3 regions of the Pseudomonas maumuensis genome follow, and region 1 is predicted to be linked to each of the others. Evidence: riboswitches for the same ligand, from Rfam matches in the RefSeq annotation. Region 1 holds a riboswitch; each other region holds the start of a gene.
The links. Region 1 has a riboswitch for cobalamin ahead of KSS90_RS14705 (CbtB domain-containing protein). Riboswitches for the same ligand answer to the same signal wherever they lie in the genome.
Positions count from the first base shown of each region.

Region 2: it holds a riboswitch for cobalamin, as region 1 does, so the genes downstream of both, KSS90_RS10710 (TonB-dependent receptor) here and KSS90_RS14705 (CbtB domain-containing protein) in region 1, are expected to answer to the same signal.
Region 3: it holds a riboswitch for cobalamin, as region 1 does, so the genes downstream of both, cobO (cob(I)yrinic acid a,c-diamide adenosyltransferase) here and KSS90_RS14705 (CbtB domain-containing protein) in region 1, are expected to answer to the same signal.

Region 1 is NZ_CP077077.1:3,306,967-3,311,492, forward strand. It holds gene cobN (cobaltochelatase subunit CobN) at 1-1,124, opposite strand, end outside; gene cobW (cobalamin biosynthesis protein CobW) at 1,128-2,195, opposite strand; cobalamin riboswitch at 2,297-2,493, opposite strand; cobalamin riboswitch at 2,555-2,777, shown strand; gene KSS90_RS14705 (CbtB domain-containing protein) at 2,877-3,062, shown strand; gene KSS90_RS14710 (CbtA family protein) at 3,073-3,762, shown strand; gene KSS90_RS14715 (cobalamin biosynthesis protein) at 3,762-4,172, shown strand; gene cobM (precorrin-4 C(11)-methyltransferase) at 4,201-4,526, shown strand, end outside.
Region 2 is NZ_CP077077.1:2,324,010-2,328,535, forward strand. It holds gene KSS90_RS10705 (DNA-3-methyladenine glycosylase family protein) at 1-371, shown strand, start outside; gene KSS90_RS10710 (TonB-dependent receptor) at 403-2,529, opposite strand; cobalamin riboswitch at 2,637-2,841, opposite strand; gene KSS90_RS10715 (outer membrane beta-barrel protein) at 3,002-3,748, shown strand; gene KSS90_RS10720 (GNAT family N-acetyltransferase) at 3,820-4,389, opposite strand; gene KSS90_RS10725 (carboxymuconolactone decarboxylase family protein) at 4,468-4,526, opposite strand, start outside.
Region 3 is NZ_CP077077.1:1,488,726-1,493,251, reverse strand. It holds gene KSS90_RS06955 (cobyrinic acid a,c-diamide synthase CobB) at 1-1,106, opposite strand, end outside; gene cobO (cob(I)yrinic acid a,c-diamide adenosyltransferase) at 1,103-1,714, opposite strand; cobalamin riboswitch at 1,825-2,042, opposite strand; gene KSS90_RS06945 (hypothetical protein) at 2,194-2,772, shown strand; gene KSS90_RS06940 (C40 family peptidase) at 2,814-3,347, opposite strand; gene KSS90_RS06935 (C40 family peptidase) at 3,493-4,128, opposite strand; gene hda (DnaA regulatory inactivator Hda) at 4,254-4,526, opposite strand, start outside.

The DNA of each region.
Region 1 (4,526 bases):
TGGTTGTCCAGGCGCGCCAGTGTCACCCAGCGCCGCGCCAGTTCAGCGACGAAATCCATGCGTTCGGGGTGAGCGCGGTAGCAGACCACGTCGGACTGGCTGCGCTCGCTGCGCCAGGCCAGGTCCTTGAAGCTCACCGGTCGGGTGATGATGCGCCCGTCCAGCTCGGGCAAGGCGATGTGCATCGCCAGGTCGCGGGCGCCGAGGCCCTGCTCGCTCTGCTCCCAGCCGGGCTGGTTGTCCTGGGCGCAGATCGCCTGCAACACCGGCACGTCGCGACGCAGCGGACGCAGATTGGGCTGTTCGGGGCTGGACAGGGCGAAGCCGGTGGTGTTGATCACCACCTCCGCCTGCACTTCGTCGAGCCAAGCCTCGACCTGGTCCAGGCAGGCGCGCTCCTTGAGGCTGGCCACGGCGATCGGTAACGGATTCAAGCCGCAAGCCTGCAGGCGCTGGCAGAACACATCGATGAACGCGGTGTTGGCTGCCTGCAGGTGGGAGCGGTAGAACAACAGCGGCGCCACCGGATACTCCGGATGCCACTCGGCGTACCAGTCCTCGAGCCGTGCGCTGGCCTTGGCCGGGTGATAGACCACCGTGCGCGGCAATGGCTGCGGCTCGTCCCAGGGGTAGGCGCGCCCCAGCCACTGGCTGGCCAGGCAGTTGAACAGGTTCAGTGCATTGGCCTTGCCGCCCTGGCGCAGGTAATGCCAGAGGCGCTCGGCCTGTTCGCCGCGTACCGTGCCCAGCCCGGTCAGCTCCGGGTCGGGGCGGTCGTCGCCGGGCACCAGGATCAGTTGCACGCCCCGTGCCGCCAGCTCGACCAGTTGTTCGACACCGTAGCGCCAATAACCGACGCCGCCATGCAGCGACACCAGGATCACCTTGGCATGGCGCAGCACCTGGTCGACATACAGGTCGACCGAGGCGTGGTTCTGCACCTGCATCGGGTTGGCCAGGCGTACGCTGGGAAAATCCGCCGGCAACTGCTCGGCGGTTTCGGCGAGCAGCGCCAGGTGTGAATCACCGCTGCAGAGGATCACCAGCTCGGCAGGAGTCTGGCCGAGGTCGGCGATGCTGTCGTCCGGCACGAAGCCGCCGGGCTGGGTCCGCAGCAGGTGCATGGGTCAGGCGCCCAGGGCCTGGCGCAGGCGCGCCTCCAGCTGGGTCGCGTCCAGGTCCTGGCCGATCAGCACCAGGCGGGTGATCCGTGGCTCCTCGCTGCGCCATGCACGGTCGAAATGCTTGTCGAAGCGGGTGCCCACACCCTGGATCAGCAGGCGCATCGGCTTGCCGGGAATAGCGGCGAAGCCCTTGGCGCGCAGGATGCCGAACTCGGTGACCAGTTGCGTCAAGGCATCGAGCAGCAGGCTCTCGTCAGCCTCGGGCAGGTCGATGGAGATCGAGTCGAAGGCGTCGTGGTCATGGTCGTCATGATCGTCGCCGTCGTGATGGCTGTCGTGGTGGGTGCGGCGACCATCGATATGCGCCTCGGACTCGGCGCCCACGCCCAGCAGCACCTCCAGCGGCAGGCGACCACTGCTGGCCTCGATCACCTTGACCGCCGGCGGCAGTTCCTCGGCCACTTCGGCACGGACCTTGGCCAGGCCCTCGGCATCGATCAGGTCAGCTTTGTTCAGTACCACCAGGTCGGCGCTGGCCAACTGGTCGGCGAACAGTTCGTGCAGCGGCGACTCGTGATCGAGGTTGGGATCGAGCTTGCGCTGGGCATCGACCTGGTCTGGGTAGGCGGCAAAGGTGCCAGTGGCCACGGCCGGGCTGTCGACCACGGTAATCACCGCGTCGACGGTGCAGGCGTTGCGGATCTCCGGCCACTGGAAAGCCTGCACCAAGGGTTTGGGCAGTGCCAGGCCGCTGGTTTCGATAAGGATATGGTCGAGGTCGCCACGGCGGGCCACCAGTTCGCGCATCACCGGGAAAAACTCTTCCTGCACGGTGCAGCACAGGCAGCCATTGGCCAGCTCGTAGACGCGACCGTTGGCCTCCTCCTCGGTGCAGCCGATGCTGCACTGCTTGAGGATTTCGCCATCGATGCCCAGCTCGCCGAATTCGTTGACGATCACCGCGATGCGGCGGCCCTGGGCATTGTCGAGCATATGGCGCAGCAAGGTGGTCTTGCCCGAGCCGAGGAAGCCGGTAACGATGGTGACGGGAAGCTTGGCCAGTGTTTTCATGTCGCGATGCCCTTGGCAGCAATGGCGCGGGCATGCAGGACGACAGCCACGGCCCGTGTCGGCCTGGCTGTTTCGCCACCGGATCACCCCGCCCGGTTGAAAGTCGAAAACGTTGCGAGGCAGGTCTCCTGGCTTGCACCGCCGGCCATCAAAGCCAGTGGGATGGCGCCTTCCCGCGCGTGCGCAGTGGCTGTGCCGAACCCTTCAGTGCCTACAGTTGCGGGGGCAGCCGCGGCTTGTACCGCGTTCCCGTCTTAGCCCGGGACAACGCCCGGGAACCTCGAACCGGCAAGGCTACGCAGTGCCTGCCTGGCGGTCAACCGCCGCGGCGATTGACGCAGCACCGGCCCCGTGATTTGCTAGCGCATTGCATTCAGGTGCCCCCAATGGGGGTGAAACGGGAAACCGGTGCGTCGCGCCTCCTTCACAGGGCCGACAAGGCCGGTGCTGCCCCCGCAACGGTAAGCGAGAGAAGCGTCCAGACCACTGTGCCCGTCGTGCGGCATGGGAAGGTGACGTTTGATCGATGGAGCCCCACTCCACCTCGCCAGCCCGGAGACCGGCCTGACATGCTTGCAGAACACCCCGCGGTGGGCGGGCGCTGTCGTATCACCTGGGTCAGTCGTGCCCGGGACGTCGCGCCTGCCCGTTGCCACAACAAAAGCAGCAGAGGAACGCGTCATGCCCATCACCCATGCCAAACCCAGTATCGCCACTCCCGTAAGCCTCAGCCAGCGACTGATCGTCGCGGTCGGCGCCAGCCTGCTGGGCCTGTGCCTGGTGTACTTCGCCGGTTTCTCGCACATCGAGGCGGTACACAACGCCGCCCACGACACCCGCCACAGCGCCGCCTTCCCTTGCCACTGAGTACCCCCGCATGATCACGCGCATCGCTCGCACCGCTGGCTTCAGCGGCCTGCTCGCCGCTCTGCTGCTGACCCTGCTGCAAAGCTTCTGGGTCGCACCGCTGATTCTCCAGGCGGAAACCTATGAAACCGCCGCCCCCGCCGCCGAACACCACGAACATGGCGAGGCCGCCGCGCCTCATGAACACAGCGCCGAAGCCTGGGCGCCCGAAGATGGCTGGCAACGCATCCTGTCGACCACGGGCGGCAACCTGGTGGTCGCCGTCGGTTTCGCCTTGATCCTCGCCGCCTTGTACAGCCTGCGCGAACCTGGTCGCGTTAGCACCGGCGCACTGTGGGGCCTGGCGGGCTTCGCCGTGTTCTGCCTGGCGCCGACCCTGGGCCTGCCCCCGGAACTGCCTGGCACCGCCGCCGCCGACCTCGGCCAGCGCCAGACCTGGTGGATCGGCACCGCCGCCGCCACCGCCACCGGCCTGGCGCTGCTGGTATTCGCCCAGCACTGGCTGTTCAAGGTGCTGGGTGTCGCCCTGCTGGTGATCCCGCATCTGATCGGCGCACCACAGCCAGCGGTTCATGAAAGCCTGGCCCCCGAAGCGCTGGAGACCCAGTTCAAGATCGCTTCGTGGCTGACCAACGCCGCGTTCTGGCTGGCCTTGGGCCTGCTCAGCGCCTGGTTGTTCCGCCGCTCCAGCCAGCACTGATGCGCGACCTCGCTCCCCAGCCGGCGTTGTATGCCGGCTTTGGTTGCCGCCGTGGCTGCCCGGTCGAAACGCTCGCGGTGCTGCTGCGCCAGACCCTGACCCACCACGCCCTGCCTCTGTCGGCACTGAAGGCCATCGCCAGCATCGAACCCAAGGCGCGCGAACCGGGCCTGCTAGCGCTGGCCGAGCGGCTCGGGCTGCCATTCATCTGCTTCGACAGCAGCCACTTGTCGAGCTTCGAGGCCCTGCTCAGCCAGCGCTCGGCGACCGTATACGCGCAGACGGGCTGCTGGGGCGTCGCCGAAAGCGCGGCCCTGGCCCTGGCCGGGCGCACAGGCGCCACGCCGCGCCTGCATGTACCAAGGCAAGGGCTCGGCGGCGCTACCCTGGCCCTGGCCATGGGTGGATAATCCGCCCCTTTACCTGCAAGGAACCCCCATGACGGTCTATTTCATCGGTGCCGGCCCCGGCGATCCGGAGCTGATCACGGTCAAAGGCCAGCGCCTGATCCACCAATGCCCGGTGATCATCTACGCAGGCTCGCTGGTACCGGCTGCGGTGCTCGAGGGTCATCAGGCGCATACCGTGATCAACAGCGCTGAGCTGCACCTGGAGCAGATCATCGAGGCCATGCGCCAGGCCCATGCCAACGGCCAGAACGTCGCCCGTGTACACAGCGGCGACCCCAGTCTGTATGGCGCCATCGGCGAACAGATCCGCCATCTGCGTGAGCTGGCCATCGATTACCAGATCATCCCCGGCGT
Region 2 (4,526 bases), 980 kb from region 1:
CCGCCGCGCTGATCGCGGCCAGTGGTGACGAGCTAGGCCGACTGGGCATCACGCGCCAGCGCCAGGCGGCGCTCAAGGCCTTGGCCGAAGCAGTGCTGGTGGGCGGCCTGATCCTGAGCCCTGGTGTCGACGTCGCGGCCACCTGTGCCCGGTTGCGTACCCTGCCGGGCATCGGCGACTGGACCGCGCAGTACATTGCCTTGCGCGCGCTGCGCTGGCCCGATGCCTTTCCGGCGGGCGACGTGGCACTGCAAAAAGCCCTGGGAGTGAGCGGCGCCAACGCTGCAACGCAAGCCGCGCAGGCCTGGCGGCCCTGGCGTGGCTATGCGGTGCTGCGCGCCTGGCAAGCGGGGCCGGGCAGCGTGCGCTGATCGCATCCTGCGGCCCCGATGGCGCGATGCTTCAGAAGGTGTAGTCGAGGGTGGCGAAGTACGAACGTGGCGCCCCCAGCAGCCATTGCTCGCCGCTGTAGCTCGACTGGGCATACTGGCGGTCGAACAGGTTGTTCAACTGCAGGCCCAGGCGTACGTCGGGCAGCACCTGCCAGCCGAGGTTGGCATCGACCACGGTGTAGCCCGGCACCTGCTGATCGTTGGCGGCACTGCTGTAGCGTTCGCCTACGTAACGCAGGCCGATGCCCGCGTCCAGGGCCTGGCCGAAGCCCTTGCTCAGCCATAGGTTGGCGGTGCGCCGCGGCACATCCTGGGGGCGGTTGCCGGCGCGGTCGTGGACCGAGCCATCGTTGCCTTCCTCGAGGAAGTCATCGTACTTGGCCCGCACCAGTGCCGCGTTGGCCGACAGCTGCCACTGCTTGCCCAGCGCCAGCTCCAGGCTGGCCTCCAGGCCATCGGAGGTCTGCTGGCCGGCCTGCTGGCTGTCGTGGGTGACCGGGTTGTACACCGGCAGCTTCCGCTTGACGATGTGATAGGCCGCCAGCGTCCATTCGCCCCGCGCATCCCAGAAACGCTGCTTGAGGCCGATCTCGGTCTGCCTGGCCTCGGTCAGGTCCAGGCGCTTGTTCGGGCGCTGGGTGAGCAAGTCGCCGACGCCGTCCTCGCTGGTGGAGTATTGCCCGTACAGCGACAGGTCGTCGCTGAGCGCGTACACCAGCCCGGCGCGCCAGTTGCCGCCGCGCAGGCTGCGGTCGCTGCGGGTGTCGTTGACCAGGTCGTTGCGGTCGATGTGGTTCTGGTCGCGGCGCACGCCGGTGACCAGCGCCAGGCGCTCGGTCAACTGGGTACGGTTTTCCGCGAACAGGGCGAAGGTGTCGACCTTGGACAGCGTCTGCGCTCGGGTCGGGCTGAGGCTGTGGAAGCCTCCAGGCGCCGGCTGCCACGGATCGAGCGGGTCAGTGCCGCCATCACGGTAGGGCGAGTTGCTGTCGACGTTGAAGCGAATCTTGTTGTACTCGACGCCGACCACGGTCTTGCTGGCCAGGCCGAACAGCGCATGGTCGAGGCTGAAGCTCTGGCGGTCGCCGAGTTGTTCCTGGTTGTGCCTGATCTCCAGGAAGCTGCCTCGCTGGACCACCGCGCTGGTGGCGTCCCAGGCGTACGACTCGGCGTTGCGCCAGTGCCGGCGGCTCTTGATGTAGTACAGCTCGTTGCGGGCGCTGAGGCTGTCGCTCAGGGTCCAGTCGCTGGTCAGGCGCGTCCACTCGTCGTGGTAGCGCTGCACGTCGTTGCTGACGTTGTAGTTCTTGTCGCGCACGCTGCGGCGCAAATGGCCGTCGATCAGCGGGGTGCCGTAGTAGTTGGCCGGCTGCGCGTCGCCGCGTTCGTGGGAGAGGGTGAAGCTCAGGTCGTCGCTGGCGTCGAAGCGCAGTGCGGCGCTGAGGGCCAGGCTGCGCGAATCGGTGCGATCGACCCAGCCGTTACCCGCCTGCTGGTTGAGAGTGACGCGGTAGCTCAGGCGCTCGCTGAGGCTGCCGCCGCTGTCCAGGCCCAGTTGCTGGCGGTCCCAGGAGCCATAGCCCAGGCGCAGGTGGTTGCGGATGTCGCCGGCGAACGGTTTCTTCGGCACCACGTTGACCACCGCGCCCGTGGCGCCTTCGCCATACAGCACCGAGGCCGGGCCGCGGATCACGTCGATGCGCTCGACCATCCACGGATCGACCGGGAAGGTGAGGGTGCCGGCGCCGGCATACAGGCGCGAGCCGTCGAACAGCGTCATCACCGAGCTCTGGCCGGTGAAGCCTCGGGCCGACAGACCGGTGCCGCCGTCGCCCGGCGTGCCGATGAAGGTGATGCCCGGCGAGCGGGTCACGGCGTCCTGCACGGTCAGGTTGTTGCGCTGCTGGATCTGCGCTTCGGTCAGGCTGCTGGTGCTGGCCGGGGTGTCCAGGGCGCTGAGGTTCAGGCGCGAGCCGGCCGGGGTCGGGGTGGCCAGGTCGATAGCCTGCGGCTCGCGGGTGTCGGTGATCGCCGTGGAGGGCAGGGTGAGGGGCGCCACGGCATGATCATCGGCCAGCGCCGGCAGGGATACGGCCAGGCAGGCCGCCAGGGAGTGAAGCTTGTTGAATCGGGACATGTCGTTCCACTGCTGCAGGAAAGAATGGATCCCGGTGGAAAACACGCAACGGCGAAGCGCGCGCAGACGCGCACGCGAATACCGGCCTGCGCCCGCCCACCGCGGGTTGCCAAGTGAAGCCTCAGGCCGGTCTCCGGGCTTGCGAGGGGCATGAAGCCTTCACCTTCCCATGCTTGCGCACAGTGGCCTGTCGAAGGGTTCGCTCGCTTACCGTTGCGGGGGCAGCGCCGGACTTGTCGTGGCAACGACTCACCGGCTTCCCGTTTCACCCTGCGCGCGGCGGCGCAGGGCACCTGAAACTGGCGCGCATCAGACCACCGAACGGGCAGGGCGTCAATCGTTCGAATGGGCGGGAGATCCGTGGCGCAATGGCGGTTTAGACGTGTTTGGCGATTTTTTTTCGAACTTTTGCGGCGGGCGTCGTCTCGAACCGCTCGTTCACCATTCATTCACGTCATGGAGACTGTTGCGAATGTCTACCCGTAACCTGCTGCGTCACGCCTGCCTGCTGGCCCTGGTTGGTGCTCCCCTGGCCGCCACGGCGGCACCGAGCACCGATCCGCTGTTCACCCTCGGTCTGCTGGGTTCCTACGACAAGTTCAAGTTCGAAGGCGGTAGCGAGTCGGACAAGGAACACATGGGCCAGGGTGGCGTGTTCGCTACCTTCGGCAACAAGATGACCGCCGAGTCCGGTTTCATCTACCAGATCGGTGCCGAGGCCAAGTACGGCAAGAAGAACGACAACAAGCTCAAGGAGGCCCAGGCCGACCTTGACCTGGGCTGGCGCGCCGCGCTGGACGCGCGCAACTTCGTTGACCTGAGCGTGGGCGGCGGCTACAGCTGGACCCGCTTCGAGCCCGAGATCAACGACCTCGACACGCGGCTGACCTACAAGTCGCCGTTCGCCAAGGCGGCGCTGGGCTACAACCATCAGTTCGATGCCTCGACCCTGCGCGTGGAGGTGGGCGCGCGCCACACCATCGACGGCCGTGCGCGGCTCAAGGTCGATGACTTTGGCAGTGACAGTGTCGACATGAAGGACCGCACAAACCCGTATGCGGAAGTCACGCTGCTGATGAACCAGCGGGGCGGCATGCCGGTGCAGGTGGGGGCGTACTACACCCGCACCGAGTACAAGCTGGACGAGGATACCCCGGTGGCGGACAACACCAAGCTCAAGCGCGATGAGTTCGGGGTGAAGGTGGGGTTGGCGTTCTGATCGGCTGAACCCGCGCCTGCGCTGTAGCAGGGCAACCCCCTCCAGCCGAGGGGCTTGCCCCGCAACGGCATTCAGCGCCCGCGTCGACGCGACACCCGCGCCTCGATGTTCTTGCGCCCGATCAACAGCGGCGGTTTCTCCACCACCGGCTCGTCGGCCAGCCACTTGTACATCACCAGGCAATCGACCAGGCCCAGCTCACCATGGCGGTAGGCCTTGGGCAGGCGTCCGACAGTCTCGAAGCCGAGCTTGTGCCACAGCGCCACGGCCACTTCGTTGGTCGCCACCACCGAATTGAACTGCAGGGCCAGGAAGCCTTCCTGGCGAGCGAGCTTCTGCGAATGCTCGCACATCAGCCTGGCCACGCCGCGGCCACGGGCGTTCTCGCACACCATGTAGCCGCAGTTGCCCACGTGCCCGCCAGGGCCGGCGGCGTTGGCCTTGAGGAAGTAGGAACCGAGTAGTTCGCCGTCTGCCTCGGCCACCAGGGTACGCAACGGGGTCTCCAGCCATAGCGTGCGAGCTTGGTCGCTGCTCAGGGTAGGGTCGAAGGCGTAGGTCTGGCGAGCCTGGACAATGGCCTGGAAGGTCGGCCAGAAGCGCTCGAAGTCTTCCGGGGTCATGGGGCGGATCTGGATCATGGCGGTTCCTGCGCGGGCTGAGCCGCCAAGTCTGGGTGCCTGGGCGTCGTCGCGCAAGGGCGGCGACGCCTTGGCCTGTCAGGCGCCGGACTTGCCCACCGCGTCCAGGGCCCGGGCCGAGTAGACCAGTGCCGCGC
Region 3 (4,526 bases), 1.8 Mb from region 1:
CCTTCGGGCAACTCGACAGCCTGCAGGGCCAGGGCCGCCAGGCGCTTTTGCATGGTCGCCTCGCCCGGCAGCAGGCCTGCCAGCGGCGCACGCACACCGGCCACATCGGTCAGCGCGTCGAGCAGGTAGAGCATGCCGCCACATTCGGCCAGCAGCGGCTTGCCCTTGGCGTGGTGGCCACGGATCGCCTCCAGCATCGGCGCGTTGGCGGCCAGGGCCTGATGGTGCAACTCGGGGTAGCCGCCTGGCAGGTACAGGCTGTCTACATCAGGCAACTCCCGATCATGCAACGGCGAGAAGAATTCGAGCTGCGCGCCGAGGTTGCGCAGCAGATCCAGGTTGGCGCCATAGGTGAAGGCGAAGGCTTCGTCATTGGCCACCCCGATGCGCACCCCGGCAAGCGGCGTGGTCACGCCCAGTGGCTCAGGTCGGGCAAAACCGACCGGTGGCGGCAATGCGGCATCGCAGCTGGCACCCAGCGCTTCGGCGGCGGCATCCAAACGCGCATCCAGGTCGTTCAGTTCACTGGCCTGGACCAGGCCGAGGTGGCGACTGGGCAGCTCGATGCCACGCTCGCGGGACAACCCGCCGTACCAGCGCAGGCCTTCGGTGAGGCTGCCTTCGAGCAGTTGCGCATGACGCAAGCTGCCAACACGGTTGGCCAGCACCCCGGCGAACGGCAGGTCGGGCTGGTAACGCGCCAGGCCCAGGGCCAGGGCGCCGAAGGTCTGGGCCATGGCCGTGCCATCGATCACCGCCAGCACCGGCACGCCGAAATGGCGGGCCAGGTCGGCGCTCGACGGCGTGCCATCGAACAACCCCATCACGCCTTCGATCAGGATCAGGTCGGCCTCGCCCGCCGCGTCCCACAGCAGGCGACGACTCTCCTCGGCACCGATCATCCACAGGTCCAACTGGTAGACCGGCGCGCCACTGGCACGCTCGAGGATCATCGGGTCGAGAAAGTCAGGCCCACACTTGAACACCCGCACCTTGCGCCCAAGGTTGTGATGCAGGCGGGCCAGGGCGGCGGTGACCGTGGTCTTGCCCTGGCCCGAGGCCGGGGCCGCGATCAGCACGGCGGGGCATTGGCGCGAGTCACTCACAGCTCGACGCCCTTCTGTGCGCGGATACCGGCCTGGAAGGCATGCTTGAGCATGCCCATCTCGGTGACGGTGTCGGCCAGTTCGATCATTTCCGGCTTGGCCGCGCGACCAGTGACTACCACGTGTTGCATCGGCGGGCGGGCCTGGATGTCCGAGAGCACCTGGTCGAGATCAAGGTAGCCATGCTTGAGGGCGATGTTCAGTTCGTCGAGCACGACGAACTGAATCGACGGATCCTGCAGCAACTGGCGCGATACCGCCCAGGCCGCTTCGGCAGCGGCGATGTCGCGTTGGCGGTCCTGGGTCTCCCAGGTGAAGCCCTCGCCCATCACGTGATAGCGCACCTGCTCGGGGAAGCGGCGGAAGAACAACTCTTCGCCGGTGCTGTTGCGGCCCTTGATGAACTGCACCACGCCGCATTGCATGCCATGGCCCAGGGCCCGGGCGAGCATGCCGAAGGCCGAACTGCTCTTACCCTTGCCATTGCCGGTCAGTACCAGCAGCAGGCCGCACTCGTTGGGGGAATTGGCGATGCGCTCGTCGATGATCGCCTTCTTGCGCAGCATGCGCGCCAGGTGACGTTCGTCGCGTTCGGTGGATTCGCTCATCAGGGGTCTCCGCTGACTGTCGCGGCGGGCGACAGGGAAAAGGCGGGCAGACGGAGAACGCGCAGGGGCCGTGGCGCAGGCCACATCGCACCGCGCATCACCCTCCGTGATGCCGTTGGCAGTGACAGGCCGGTCTCCGGGCTCGTGAGCGGGACATGCCCGGACCGCGCGCCTTCCCAGGTGGATGCACCCAGTGGCCATGCGCCGTCTTCTACTCACCTACCGTTGCGGGGGCAGCGCCGGGTTCGCGCCTGCTGGCGCCCACCGGCTTCCCAGTTTCACCCTGCCGAACCGCGGTTCGCCGGGCACCTGAAACACGCCGCGAAGGTTAGAGGGTTGCACCGGGAGCGTCAATCGAACGAGGGCCGATCTGGCCCGGATCAATGGCCGATCCGCCAGCTTGTGCCACACTCAAAGCAGTGATATCAAATAGCCACCATTTCAACTGACCTCGATCACAATCGCAAGGAGAGCGCAGTATGCAAGGCCTGATCATCAACAACCCGCGCCTGGAGTTCCTGCGTCCGGCCCTGGAACGCTGGATCGACTGCATCGACCGCTTGAACCAGTTTCAGGGCGACAACGAAGCGCCTTACTGGCACGGCGCAGCCGCCAACACCGGGCTGCTCGCGGCGGCCGCCTGGCAGGCCGAGTTGGCGGCACTAGAGCAATACACAAGCAAGAAGCAACGTGACGAAGGCGAGCGCGAGGCCCGTGGCGACCTGGTCATCAGCAGCGCAGAGGAGTCGATCCACCTGCACAGCAGCCAGCGCTGGCCGCGGATCGCTCGCCTGGACCTGGCACCGGCACTGCAGGAAACCGCCAATCAGGCCAGGGCAATCGTCTACGCCAGCCAACTCAAGGCCGGGGCGCTGTTCGTCACTCCGTGGAAGGCTGGCCAGCACGCCAGCCCAGAGGAGTTGCAGGACCTGGTCGATGACCTGCAGAAGCACACCGCCTGCGCGATTGCTTGGTACTTCCCTTATGCCTACCGCAAGCTGCACAACGAACTGGGACAATACTTCCCCGGGGTGGCGTTACTGCTCAAGCAAGGCTGAACCCTGACCCAAAGGCAGGCCAGGGAGCACGGCACTCGCCGTCAAGGATTTTGGGCCAGGTGCCCCGGCGGGATCACCCGCTTGGCCTGCAGATAAGCCTTGGCCCAATAGCTGTTGGACAGGTAGTCGAGGCGTACGGTACCGCCAGCGGACGGCGCATGCACGAAGCGCCCCTCACCCACGTAGATCCCGGCATGGCTGACCTGCGAGCCGCCACTGGTGGCGAAGAACACCAGGTCGCCGGACTGCAGCGCATTGATATCCACGTTCGGCGCACGCATCACGATCATGTCGCGGGTGGTGCGTGGCAGACTGATACCGGCGGCGTCACGGTACACGTAGCCAATCAGGCCACTGCAATCAAAACCGGCGTCCGGCGTGTTGCCACCCCAGCGATAGGGCGTACCCACCAGGCCGATGGCGCGGAACAGCACATCCTCCGCTGCGGGAGAAGACGGCGCAGGATTGAACGCCACCGGGGCTTTGGCCATCGGCGCCGGAGCAGGCGCCCGGCTGGAACACGCCGCAAGCAGGGCCACGAGGGAGAGGAATGCGAAGCGCGCCAACATCGCCATGATGTAAACGTCCTGTCGGGAAGCCCCGGCCATGGCCGAAGGTAAAAAGAGTTGAGAATTTAGATTAGACGCTTTCTGTAAATGCGCACGGCGGCGAGCTTTTCAGCTACGCCGCCGTGGCAGGGTACAGCATTTTGATATCAATTCAATTGCGCGAGATCGTGGTCGGCGCCATGGCGAGCGCACGTTTGGCCTCGATGAAGGTCTTGCTCCAGTAGCGGTCGCCCAGACTGTCGATGCGCACACCACCGCTGCGGCGGCTGCTGGAGTGGATGAACTGGTTGTCACCCAGGTAGATGCCAGCATGGCTGACCCGGCCACGACCATTGGTGCTGAAGAACAGCAGGTCGCCCGGCTTAAGTTTGTTGCGTGCGACCTTGGGGGCGTCGACGTTGATCATCTCGCGGGTCGAACGCGGCAGGTTCATGCCAGCTTCTTCGCGGAACAGATAGCCGATGAAACCGCTGCAGTCGAAACCGGATTTCTCGGAAGTGCCACCAAAGCGGTAGCGGGTACCGATCAGTGCCATGCCGCGCTCGAGAATGCTGTCGGCCAGCACGGGCAACTGGTACGGTTTGCTGTTGCTGGAGAAGGCCTCGAGGTCATCTTCGCTAGCCAGCTCTTCCTCGGTGAATACGGAAGAAGTGGAAGCCTTGGCCTTGACCGATTGCTCGGCGGCCATGCGTTGATCCTGCGAGGTGCTGACCGGGCCGGTGGAGGCACAGCCGTAAAGAAGGGTGACAAGTGCAAGTGGCACGAGGGGTGCGAAGCGCTTCAGCATGGGCACGACCGTGTCTGTAGTCCTTTAGAAGGGGGAAACTATGCCTTCTATCGGACCCATTTGCAAATTTTATCGAAAAACATGTGACTTTTCCGATTCGACGCTCTGGCGCCGTGTTTTCGGCGCTACCAGCCGAGGGTTTCCTTGAGGAACGGAATGGTCAACTTGCGCTGGGCTTGCAACGACGCCTGGTCGAGGCGCTCGAGCAGGTCGAACAGCGCGCTCATGCTGCGCGTGCCACGGGTGAGGATGAAGTGGCCGACTTCGTCGGTCAGGTGCAGGCCGCGACGCGAGGCCCGCAGTTGCAGGGCGCGCAGTTTGTCCTCGTCGGACATCCCGCGCATCTGGAAGATCAACGCCAGGGTCAGGCGCGACTTGAGGTCGGCCAGCTTGATCGG